One region of the Paenibacillus sp. Y568 genome, then DNA from elsewhere that is predicted to be linked to it. Evidence: riboswitches for the same ligand, from Rfam matches in the RefSeq annotation. Region 1 holds a riboswitch; each other region holds the start of a gene.
The links. Region 1 has a riboswitch for thiamine pyrophosphate ahead of AC1D7X_RS05740 (ABC transporter substrate-binding protein). Riboswitches for the same ligand answer to the same signal wherever they lie in the genome.
Positions count from the first base shown of each region.

Region 1 (4,265 bases):
TAGATACAGTTAAGCGTAACTTCGACTTTTATGAGCCACTTACAGTACATGAGTCATCCCTTTCACCATGTGTCCATTCCATTCTAGCTTGTGAATTGGGATATAAAGAGAAAGCTTATGAGATGTATCTACGTACTTCTCGTCTAGATCTCGACAATTATAACAATGATACAGAAGACGGCTGTCACACAACGAGTATGGCAGGAACTTGGATGTCGGTTGTACACGGATTTGGAGGACTTCGAGTGAAGAATGGCGTGTTATGCTTGAACCCATTCAACCCTGGACACTGGAATTCATTCTCCTTCAAAGTCATGTTCCGTAATTCTCGTCTTAAAGTTACGGTTGGTGAACACGATGTAACCGTTAGTAATGAGACTGAAGCATCTGTTAACGTGAATGTATACGGCAATGATTATACTGTTGGTGGATTAAGTCACATTAAAGTTAGTCTGTAATTACACACAAATAGAACGGGTGCCGTCCTCTCTCAAAGACGGCACCATTGTCTTATATTTATACAAAGGGGCTCTCCCAGAAGGTCAACATTTGACCTGTGGGATAAGCCCCTTTCTTATATAGGTATTCCATCATTCTAGAACATAATTTATATCATCATATCAAGTGGTGGCCGCTCAGCAGGTTTACCAAACAGGTATCCTTGGGCCAGATTAATACCTACGTCCTTACAGAATTGGAAGTCTTCATATCGTTCTATTCCCTCTGCTAATACTTGACCTTTGAACTGTAATGCAGCTTCGGTTATTCTATTGATTTCCCGCTGTTTTACTGGATCTTGATCACAGTGATCAACTAAACTACGGTCGATCTTCACATAATCAGGCTTTAATTCCGACATGAGTTCAATTGTAGAATACCCTGATCCTACATCATCTAATGCAACGGACATGCCCTTTTCTCGATACAGATCAAATATATGTAATAACTGTGGTAAATGTTCTATATTCTCCGTCTCTACAACTTCAAAAACAAAGTCCCCAGGAATTAAATTCAAACGATCAATCGCCTGAAATGTATGACTAAGACAATGTTTAGGGTTGTATATAGATGACGGCAGAAAGTTAATAAATCTCTTAAGTCCATTAGGGACCCACTGTGCACTCGTCTCAATAGCGGTAATTCGTGCTACGCGATCAAGAAAGGAATGTAACCCCGTTTGTCTTGCTACCTCAAATAACTGATAAGGCTGGAATGATTGATACCCTGGTGCCGATCGTAACAAGAACTCAAAACCTATAATCTGTTCATTTGTATCTACAATAGGTTGCATATGGCTTGCAAATTTATCATGACTAATCATATCTACAACGCTTTGATTCTCTAATCTTGCTTCCAACTGAACTAATGGAATCCAGCTATGCTTGTCTTCCGTATGTATTCCCAGTCCTGTGATGAAGATTTTTATATGCGTACGCTCTTCTTGAGGAAGCGTCTTCAAGACATGCAACAGGTCGAATATCTCTTCTTTCTGGTTGTAAGGAACAACTGTACAATCAGCGATCACTTCGGCACCTATTCCTTGTTGTAGTAGCATATGTGTCAGTGAGTTATTAAGGGGCTTGATACGTACAATTCCTTGGTCTTCTATTGGTCGTATGACAGAACATCCGCTGCAACTCATGAATTTCCTCCTTACATATATTGGCGAAAAATGTTGAGTTAATTATACCACGCTAATCTGTTATTAGATGATACATTTGTTATCACGAACTCTTGCTATCGACAAAAAATGGCCTGAGACCTTGTCTCAGACCACACGACTCTCCCCTCTATGCAAACCATTGTCTTTGTTTGTCATCCTTATCCGTGTAATAAATATGTTTAGGGAAGATATCAAGAATGACATAATTAGGATCTTCAGGACCATCAAACCACTTTTTCAAATCATCATTCCATACTTTCTCTTTTAGACTTTCGTCCGTGCAGATGGTACAAGTTCCCTCTATTTCAATAACCTCTTTACTTCCACCTATCTCATATCCAATAAGCAATGAAACGTAAGGGTTTTCCTTCAACTCTTCAACTTTATGTGTTTTTTTGTTGGTAGCTAAATGAATACTCAATCCTTCATTATATAACACCATATATCTCTGCTTTGGCTTATTGCCTTCTATTGTTGCGAGAGAACAAATCTTATTATGGTCTAGTGCTTTCGATATTTCCTGCTCAGTTAAGGTTCTTTCCATAGAAAATCATTCCCTTTCCTCATGTTGTATGAAAAAGACTCACATATGCTTATTGTACCCACCTTTTAAACATAAGAACCGCAACCATGTACACAATTCACAATATCCATTTATTCTCTAGGTTACTGGACACTTATACCGTATTGGATTATAATTCTTGTAGAAATACCCTAACTTCATATGTACAGGGGTGCTGGAATTGGCCGGCTGAGAGTGTGTCCCACAAGACACTGACCCTTATACCTGATCTGGGTAATGCCAGCGTAGGAACGTAACCCGATATGTGATCTATCATATCTATCTTGCGCCCACATGCGTCCCGATTACGGGGCGCTTTTTTGTTGAATACTAACGGGACTTGGAACATACCAAGCTCAACAGAGGAGAGAAATCAGATGAGAAAGAAACACCCCCTGACACTACTTCTAATGTGCCTACTATTGATCGTAATAGCTGGCTGCGGAGGTAACAAGAATGATCCAACAACACAAGCAAGTAATCAGTCTACAGAATCACCTAATGACGGATCATCAACAGAACCTAAGAAATTAAGAGATGTAAAGATTGTGCTGGACTGGACTCCTAACACCAATCATACCGGGCTCTACGTTGCGAAGGATCAAGGCTACTATGAAGAAGAGGGTCTGAACGTAGATATTGTCCAACCAGGATCGGGTGGTGCCGATACGATGGTTGCATCAGGCGCAGTTCCTTTTGGAATTAGCTACCAAGAGAGCGTAACGCAAGCAAGAACGCAGGATGTACCTCTCGTGTCTATTGCGGCAGTGATCCAACACAATACCTCAGGCTTCGCTGCACCTGTAGATCGGAACATTACATCACCGAAGGATTTCGAAGGTAAATCATACGGCGGATGGGGTTCTCCTGTAGAAGAAGCCATCATGAGTTCAATCATGGAGAAAGAAAATTCGGATGTTAAGAAAGTGAAGAGTATCAATATGGGTGATGCTGATTACTTTACGGCAGTTAAGCGTGACATCGATTTCGCATGGATATTCTATGCATGGACCGGTATAGAAGCTGAACTACGTAAAGAGCCGCTCGATATGTTATATGTGAAGGATTATGCTCCAGAGTTAGACTATTACACACCTGTTATTGTGACCAATGAGCAGCAGATCAAAGACGACCCTGAGCTAGTAAAAGCTTTCCTTAAAGCTACAGCCAAAGGATACCAACTTGCCATTGATAACCCTGAAGAAGCTGCTGGGATCCTTAGTAAATCAGTTCCTGAGCTGGATAAAGGTTTAGTTCTAGCAAGCCAAAAGTGGCTTAGTCCCCGCTATACCGACGACGCACCTCGTTGGGGTGAACAAAAGGAAGAAGTATGGCAAGGTTATGCCGATTGGATGTTCAGCCATAAGCTTCTTGATAAACAAATGGATATGAAGCAAGCATATACTAATGATTTTTTAGCTGAGTGATATATATCAACCGTTAATCCCATATTAAATATTGAAAGGGTGAATTATGAATTATGGCAAACACACTATTAAGTATTCAAGTTATTCCGAAGACCCCTGGAAATGAGGATTCTATTCCTTATGTAGATCGTGCTATTGAGGTTATCCAACAATCCGGTGTGAAACACGAGGTTCATTCCCTTGAGACCACCATGGAAGGTGAGCTTAGTCAGTTACTAGACATCGTAAAGAACATGCATAAGGCTCTTGTTGAAGCAGGGAGTCCAAGTGTTATTTCTCAGATCAAAATCGCCCACAATCCAAACGGGATCAGCATGGATAAGTTAACGGAGAAATATCGTCCATGAGATTGGGGTGGAACAAAATCTGGCCGCCCCTTGTGGCGGTCATCTGTTTGTTAGGGTTATGGCAACTATGTACTTCACTTTTTGAGATTGAGAAGTGGATTCTACCCTCTCCGATAGATATTACTCGTGAAGCTTCAGCTCAATCATCTGGATTATGGGAACATACTTTGGCTACAGTAGAATTAACAGGTGTCGGATTCATCATTGGAACCTCCGTAGGCCTTATGATCGCCGTTGTGTTACACCTTATTCCTTTTCTTAAATCG
Region 1 is NZ_JCAIUM010000003.1:130,106-134,370, reverse strand. It holds gene AC1D7X_RS05755 (glycoside hydrolase family 65 protein) at 1-458, shown strand, start outside; gene AC1D7X_RS05750 (EAL domain-containing protein) at 608-1,642, opposite strand; gene AC1D7X_RS05745 (pyridoxamine 5'-phosphate oxidase family protein) at 1,791-2,207, opposite strand; TPP riboswitch at 2,384-2,495, shown strand; gene AC1D7X_RS05740 (ABC transporter substrate-binding protein) at 2,603-3,652, shown strand; gene AC1D7X_RS05735 (thiamine-binding protein) at 3,706-3,999, shown strand; gene AC1D7X_RS05730 (ABC transporter permease) at 3,996-4,265, shown strand, end outside.

Region 2 (4,265 bases), on a different contig from region 1:
TAAGTGCGGGCGACTCTTTTAGTTGGAAAGCCTGCATACCTCATTACGTTAAGAATGTAGGGAATGAAGTAGCCATCGTATTAATCTCCATTAATAACGATTCAGACGGTGAAGTGTATTAGAATTATTATGATCTCTTCATGTATACATTCCATAAGCTGTAGAAGCTTAAGTGGCGGTAATTTTGGGCCGTGGAATAGGGACGTATTCTGTAATACATCGATTGAAGTAATGCGTTCGTTGTTGCGTGGATCGAAGTATTACAATCTTTGTTACGTCAATTGACGTAATGCGTTCCCCGATACGTGGATCGAAGTAATACGTTCCTTGTTCGTCAATCGAGGTAATGCAATCCTTGTTACATGGATCGGTGGTATCTCAATCTAGGTAATGCAGTCGTGTTACGCTAACCAAGGTAATGCAGTCCGCGTTATGTTAACCGAGGTAATGCAGTCCGCGTTACGCCAATCGGTGGGTCTCAATCGATATAATACAGTCCTTCTAACCCCACATGGTGGCTGATCATTTCATTTAACAGGAAATTTGTAGCTAAGTGTTCTGCTAAGAGTGTACAAGTCATAAATAACAGGAGAATTCCTGTTATTTCATGTTCCTTTTAACAAATATCGCCTACTTGATGAATTGCAAATTCAAGTTACACTCATATTCGTATTGAATATTCAATATTGTTATTGTTATTTGGCATTTCTTTTCCAAGTATTTAGAGACTGAACAAAATCAGAAGTTGTAAGTCTCCTAACCACAAATATTACTTTTCGCTCGCATAACACCTATAGTCTTCGTTATTAGTTAGTATTAGCTATTAGCCTTGATACTTGCGTCGCCATAGGCCTTGAACGTTACATCAATATTGTTAAGTTCCTCAATGTGTAGCGAGTATCCACTAACTGTTTTCTATTTAAATTACCTCCACTACTTTCTATTTACCTTATATCAACTATTTCACTTTCCCCTACTCAATTCTATTTACTTTATACCCACTCCTTTTCATTACTTTCACCGACTCTTTTCCACTTTCCTTATATACTCTTCTATTACCTTATCAACTATTTCCCATTTACCTTATCCAATATACTAAACAAAATACCAGAGCTACGCGACACATCTCGTTCGATGTTAACCAGATGCATGTGTAGCTATATATATATATTTATCTATATATCCGATCGTTTCCTTTCTTCAATCCTTCACTCATCAAATTTGCATGACAAAAAAACAGCCCTACCCCACTTTCACCCTTCAAAGTTGAGGACGCGCTGTCCGTGATCACGATACGTAATCAAGAGACCAACATTGATTCCTCTATTTACTTATATCCAAAGTATGTTATATTGGATGGGTTATTAATTGAATAAGACCTTTGTATTTCACTAGGGGAGTCTAACGACTGAGATGGAGCTAAGAATTTCCGGACCCTTGGAACCTGATCTGGATTATACCAGCGGAGGGAAGTGGAACGAAATCTTCAACTCATGCGATGATTAGCTTGATTGGACTTTTTGACCCACTCATTTCCCTCCGGAAATGGTTGGGTCTTTATTTGTTTATTTTACAGAAAGCGAGGGGATCCCACCAATTTTATCACTACATGATTTATCCTACTCTTTTGCACACCGACCTAATGAATCTCCGCTGTTTCAACAGTTGTCCCTCCAAGTTCATGCAGGTGAATTCATTTCCATTATTGGAGCAAGTGGTTGTGGCAAGAGTACCCTATTCAAGTTAATCGCTGGACTTTTAGAGCCCCTAAGTGGGGAAATTCGGATACATGGAGAACAAGTCACACATCGATTAGGAACAGTCGCATATATGCCTCAAAAGGATCTCCTTCTACCCTGGCGAACCGTTCTAGACAATTGTCTACTCCCTTGGGAGCTTAATCGAGAACAATCCCGTAGAAACAAAGAGGATACTATCACAGAGATTAAGGAAATCTTACACCGCCTCGGCTTAGGAAAATATGAACTTGCCTTTCCAGATGAATTATCCGGTGGTATGCGACAACGTGTCGCTTTTCTCAGAACACTAATTACGGGCCAAGATTTAATGCTACTAGATGAACCCTTTGGTGCACTTGACGCCATGACAAAAAGAGACATGCATCGTTGGTTACTTGAACTTTGGGATGAGCTACATAAGACGGTTCTCTTCATTACACATGATTTAGAAGAAGCTATTCTATTAAGTGACCGAATCTTCCTTATGTCCCATGACAGTGATCAAGGAATACAAGAAATCGTCGTAAATCTCCCTAGACCGAGACATTACGAAATGAACTACGACCCTCAGTTTATAGAATTGAGACAGAATTTGGAGAGACGACTACATGTTACTTAAACGCTGGGCACTTGATTATGGATGGTTTGTACTTGTCTTACTTGTACTCTTACTATCTTGGGAGTCCGTTGTCACATTAGGCTGGGTCCCTTCTTTTATTATTCCCGCGCCAAGCTCAATTGTCCGTGCATTATTCAACAATCGGCAGCTATTGCTTGGTCAACATTTGATCGCTACTTTAGAAGAGGTTTCTTTAGGTTTTATATTCTCTGTCATCGTTGGCACTATTTTGGCTACGGCTATGCATATCTTTCGTTCAATTGAGAAAGCTTTCTATCCTTTCTTGATTATTAGCCAGACTATACCTTTAATCGCACTTTCTCCTATCTTCATCATGTGGTTTGGTTACACCCTTTGGAGCAAAGTTGCCGTGATCTTCCTGACGGCCTTCTTTCCGATCGTTGTGAGTACTTATGATGGCCTTAAGAAGGGTGATCGCGATTATATAGAGCTACTGATGACGATGGGAGCTAACCGTTGGGATATTCTTCGGAAGATTGAAGTTCCGCTGGCCTTGCCTTCCTTTTTCTCAGGACTGAAGCTCTCCATCGTATATTGTGTCGTGGGAGCTACCATTGGCGAATGGTTAGGAGGTACGAAGGGGTTAGGTTACTTTAGTCGTCGAATGTCGAGCAATATGCATACAGATGCCATGTTCGCATTCATACTTATCCTCTCTTTACTTGGCATTTCCCTTTTTATGTTGATTGTAATCTTAGAGAAACAATTTCTTAAGAGGAGAGGAACTACGAAATGACATCAACTAGGAAAGCAACGATAACCATACTACTAATATGCACTCTTTTATCAATCACAGGTTGTCGTTATGGAACGAGTTCACAGCAGCAAGTCACTTCGCAACTCTCTTCATCTGCGGAAAAAGAACAACTTCAAGACCTATCGATCATGCTCGATTGGTATCCAAATGCTGTTCATTCCTTCTTGTACGCAGCACAAAAGAATGGATATTTCGCGGAACAAGGATTAAACGTTACGATTCAAATGCCAGCAGATACCAACGACTCTTTAAAATTAGTTGCCGCTGGACAAATTGATCTGTCCCTTAGCTATCAACCACAGGTACTTATGGCACGCGGTGAACATATTCCAGTGAAATCGATCTCCGCAATCGTGAGACATCCGCTCAATCATCTCATGGTGCCTGCTGATGGAACAATTATTCCCCTAAAGACCTAGTAGGTACAACCGTTGGATACTCGTCCATTCCTCTATATGAAGCGATGATTAGGAACGATGGAGGAGATCCTGAGAAGGTCAACATGGTCAATCTAGGTTATGATCTGATTCCATCAATCGCTACTTCAAAAGTTGATGCCATAATGGGTGGTTTCATCAATCACGAACAACTGATCCTAGCTAAGCAAGGGCACCCCATGCTCGCTATGAATCCTACAGATTATGGAGTACCCGATTATTATGAACTCGTACTTGTCGCAAGCGATCAAGGTATGAAAGAGAACCATGAGCTATTGGCTAAATTTATTACAGCCATTGGCGAAGGGCAAGAATACATACAACAACATCCTGATCAAGCTCTTTCTATACTTTTCGAACATGAAGACCAGACATCACCACTCGATAAAGAAATAGAAACGAAGAGCTTACAGATTCTATTACCTCTTATGGACCCTGAAGGCCATCCTTTCGGATACCAAGCTCCAGAATCATGGAAGAACGTTTAACAATGGTTAATCAGTAACAAGCTGCTATCCAAATCGATAGACGTTAATGATGCATTTATCAATTTCTAATTCATTCTAAGGAGGAAATAATGATGTCATTTCTACAAAAGGTACGTCAAAAGAATCCACTTGTTCACAACATAACCAATACGGTAGTTACCAATTTCACTGCAAATGGGTTACTTGCCTTAGGTGCCTCCCCCT
Region 2 is NZ_JCAIUM010000031.1:5,134-9,398, reverse strand. It holds gene AC1D7X_RS24965 (helix-turn-helix domain-containing protein) at 1-122, shown strand, start outside; TPP riboswitch at 1,384-1,488, shown strand; gene AC1D7X_RS24960 (ABC transporter ATP-binding protein) at 1,666-2,358, shown strand; gene AC1D7X_RS24955 (ABC transporter permease) at 2,348-3,115, shown strand; gene AC1D7X_RS24950 (ABC transporter substrate-binding protein) at 3,112-3,555, shown strand; gene AC1D7X_RS24945 (ABC transporter substrate-binding protein) at 3,600-4,061, shown strand; gene thiM (hydroxyethylthiazole kinase) at 4,154-4,265, shown strand, end outside.
Region 2: linked by a shared signal. The riboswitch ahead of AC1D7X_RS24960 (ABC transporter ATP-binding protein) and the one ahead of AC1D7X_RS05740 (ABC transporter substrate-binding protein) in region 1 are both predicted to bind thiamine pyrophosphate.

Region 3 (4,265 bases), on a different contig from region 1:
TGATCCCATGGATTCATTGAATGTGCGTATCGAAACCAAAGAGATCATGATTACGACGCAGCGTGGAATGTTAATTACAATCAAGATGGACTGAATGATTTGAATGTAGTGTACAGAAGTGGCGTAAGTGGCGGAATTGTAAATGTAAATATTTTCATTACATTAGAATTAAACAAATAGGAGGTTTTGATATATCATAAAGAATAGAAATGATTTGGATGGGCATGACGTAACATATAAAGAAGTAGAAAGAGGCTGAGACAGATGAGTTATCTGAAATGGTTAGAAAGCTGGTATGCAAGTTATTGTGATGATGAATGGGAGCAAACCCATGTATTGAAGATTGAATCCATAGATACGCCAGGATGGAGAGTGACCATTCCATTACTTGAAACGGAATTGGAAGGTAAACCTTTAAATGAAATTATCCTCGATCGAGATGACAATGACTGGGTAAGATGTTGGATTAAAGAGGGTTATTTTGAAGGTGCGGGTGGATTACGTAATCTAGAAGAGATGATACAGCTCTTTAAGGAATGGGCAGAAGGATAGGTTAGAGATTAGAGATACCTATTTTCTCAATGATTATGATGGAATAGAAGAATAGTGTTTATTTTTAAAAGCAGATGTTGAAAGGTGAAACCAATGAAAATAGCTTTTTTTGATTCAGGATTAGGCGGATTAACGGTACTAGCTGAGGCCATCAAGCAACTCCCACAGGAGGAGTATATTTATTATGCGGATACACTTCATGTTCCTTATGGAACCAAATCAACGGAAGAAGTAAAACGGTATGTAAAAACTGCAATTGAAACGCTGATGAAAGAACAACAAGTGAAGGCGATCGTCATAGCTTGTAACACGGCAACCAGTATAGCGGTTGCAGAATTAAGAAGTACTTATCGTATACCCATTGTGGGTATGGAACCTGCTGTTAAACCGGCTATAGAGATAACTAGATCAACGGGAAAAAGAGTGCTTGTCTTTGCTACTCCGTTGACTTTGAGATTATCTAAGTACACAGATTTAGTATCTAGAATAGATGATCAATGCATCGTAGATTCGTTACCATTACCCGAGTTAGTTGAATTCTGTGAGGATTTAAATTTCGATACGGATACGATAGTAGAGTACTTCAAGTGTAAACTATCAGAATTCGATCTCAGTACATATGGAACGATTGTTCTAGGGTGTACGCATTATCCCTTTTATAAAGACATATTAACACAAATGTTACCCGATCATATTCATATCGTTGATGGAAGTAAGGGTACTGTGAATCGATTAAGAAAAGTGTTAAAAGGTAATCTTCAACGGAATGCTCAAGGAGAAACGAAGACCACCCTTTTATGCTCGAGTCGTGATTCAGGATACGTGCTAAAGATGGAAAGAGCACTGGGAATCGTCTTAAATAAAGTAACGTAATTGGGTGATAACGAAATGTTATCTTTAGAAAAAAAGGTTTCTATTTTTCCAATATTTATGTTACTATGAATTTTAATTAAATACGTTAGATCACTAGGGGTGCTATTTGGCTGAGACGGAATGGATAATTCCAAACCCTTTGAACCTGATCTGGATTATACCAGCGTAGGGAAGTGAGCTCAAAGACATGGTTATCATAAGTTTTGTATGCGTATATACGTTTACATTATTTTTACTATAGTTATAGGGCCACCTTCTATGTAGAAGGTGGCCCTTTTTGTTGATTTCTATGTTTACATGTTGTTAACGAGAAGAGTAGTCAGGGGGAAGGGAGGTTGATTGCAGTGACGGCGAGAGAGTTACATGTGATCTCTAATGGTCAATCCAATTTGGAGCACTTTGCGAAGATAGCAGCGCTTATACATCCTTATGTGACTGCCTTTCATTTACGGGAGAAATTATGCAGTGCGTCTGAAATCTGGGAAGGAGCACTAGCTATGAATGCAGGTGGAGTTCCTCTCAGTAAAGTAATAATTAACGATCGAGTGGACATTGCTTGGGCGACGGGTGCGCTGGGAGTCCAATTAGGTAGCCATAGCTTACAAGTACAGGTAGTAAGGCGAGATTTTCCGAGAATGTTAATAGGACGTTCTGTTCATGATGTCGATGAAGCAGTAGCGATGTGCAATGAAGGTGCTGATTATTTGATGTATGGGCATATCTTTCCGACAGATTCTAAGCCTAACCAGGCAGCCAGAGGAATACGAGCATTAGAGGAAGTGGTGCAAAAAGTTTCTATTCCAGTTATTGCGATTGGAGGGATTAAGCCGGATCATGTGCATCAGATCATGACATCTGGAGCTGCTGGTATTGCAGTATTATCGGGTATTACAGAAAGCCATAATCCCTTAAAGTCCGTAAAAGACTATCGTGAGGCATTAGACAGTCAAAGTATATGGGTTCTAAAGGAGTGATTTCGAAGCGAAAGATGAAGTAAGTACTTACAAATGAAGGAGGACAATGATCAGATGAAGCAAATAGAACATATGAGGGGCGATGCGAATAGAAGAGGACAGTCAAGTCGATGCTCCTGAATTGTGCGCAGCATTTGCACAAGCTGCAGTAGCCCTTGGAGCACAAATAAAAGAGTTTACTGAGGTGAAATCATTCCTTCAGGAGTGTGGAGCGGATCTCTTCTTGCACAGGTTGGAGTAACATGTCCAATTTATCCGGTTAAGGGAGAGTGTTTCTCTGTTTTGAGTCATATCCCACTACTTCAATCCACAATAGTTAGTCACGGATGCTATTTAGTTCCGAAGAAGGGAGGACGTATCGTGGTTGGAGCAACGGCGAACGCACATAGCTATGATCGAAGGGTATCTCTAGGTGGCATCTCCAAACTGTTAGATGCAGCGAAGCGACTCTTACCAGATATTGTTGACGCAGAGTGGGAGCGTGTTTGGAGCGGTTTACGTCCACAGACACTGGATGGGTTACCTTATTTGGGTGAACATCCTCAGTGGAAAGGATTATATGTTGCAACAGGTCACTATCGTAATGGTATTCTACTTAGTCCAATGACTGGGAAGCTTGTAGCAGATTGGGTCGAAGGAAAGAAGGAAGAGGAGCTTTCTCTAGAGGCTTATCGAGTAGATCGGCATGAGAAAAGTGTGCTAGACAAGGAAGGGGCTCCAGTATGATGATCGAAGTTAATGGAGAACGAATTGATATTCCTAATGATTGTAGGAAAATGGCAGACGTATTAGTACATTTTGGCTTGGAGAACAAGATGCTTATTTTCGAGTTGAATAAGCAAATTTTAGAAAAATCAGATCATGACAAGACGCATTTATCGGATGGAGACCGAGTTGAGATCGTTCATTTTGTAGGGGGTGGCTAACATCTGGAAGATAGCTACAACAGCAGAAGAGGCGGTTCGGAGTGCTAAATTAGCGAAGGCATCTGGATTATGCGATATGATTAAGGTTGAAGTGATTGGGGATTGGAAGACGCTGTTACCCGATCCAGTGGAGACGTTAAAAGCCTCAGAGATGTTATTACATGAAGGATTTATCGTTCTGCCCTACACATCAGATGATGTGTTGTTAGCCAAAAGGCTACAAGATTTAGGTGTTCATGCCATCATGCCGGGTGCGTCACCCATTGGAACAGGTCAAGGTATCATTAATCCGTTGAACCTATCTTTTATTATTGAGCAAGCAACAGTTCCTGTCATTGTGGATGCAGGGATAGGAAGTCCTGCGGATGCAGCATTTGCTATGGAGCTTGGGGCAGATGCCGTATTACTTAATACTGCTGTTTCAGGGGCACAAGATCCGGTGAAGATGGCCTTAGCCATGAAACTTGCTATTACAGCAGGTAGATTAGGATTCGAGGCAGGCAGAATTCCGAAGAAAAGGTATGCCTCCGCAAGTAGTCCGATGGAGGGTTGGAGTAGTACTTAAGTAGAGTAACTTTTGTTTGTTACTAGCGTAATTCACATGATATCAAGCAGCCTAGCGGAGAGATCTGTCTAGGTTTCTTAGTGATGATTTTACCGTTGATGAAGTTTGTACCATTATTTGTTATATTTAGTAAAATGATAATAAAGGATGGGGTAATGATGATTCGGTTATGTGGTGTAAATGATATAGAGACAATCTATGATATTATTAATGATGCTGCGCAAGCCTATAAAGGAATCATACCTAAAAATCGATATAAGGAACCCTATATGACTCTAGATGAATTAAATGAAGAGATTAATGATGGAGTGTTACTTTGGGGATACGAGATAGATAATGAGATTGTTGGCGTGATGGGATTGCAAGAGAAAGGCG
Region 3 is NZ_JCAIUM010000014.1:12,512-16,776, reverse strand. It holds partial or broken gene AC1D7X_RS18450 (DUF2264 domain-containing protein) at 1-94, shown strand, start outside; gene AC1D7X_RS18445 (immunity 53 family protein) at 265-552, shown strand; gene murI (glutamate racemase) at 646-1,425, shown strand; TPP riboswitch at 1,511-1,614, shown strand; gene AC1D7X_RS18435 (thiamine phosphate synthase) at 1,770-2,399, shown strand; gene AC1D7X_RS18430 (hypothetical protein) at 2,482-2,640, shown strand; gene AC1D7X_RS18425 (FAD-dependent oxidoreductase) at 2,604-3,125, shown strand; gene thiS (sulfur carrier protein ThiS) at 3,122-3,325, shown strand; partial or broken gene AC1D7X_RS18415 (thiazole synthase) at 3,339-3,890, shown strand; gene AC1D7X_RS18410 (GNAT family N-acetyltransferase) at 4,046-4,265, shown strand, end outside.
Region 3: linked by a shared signal. The riboswitch ahead of AC1D7X_RS18435 (thiamine phosphate synthase) and the one ahead of AC1D7X_RS05740 (ABC transporter substrate-binding protein) in region 1 are both predicted to bind thiamine pyrophosphate.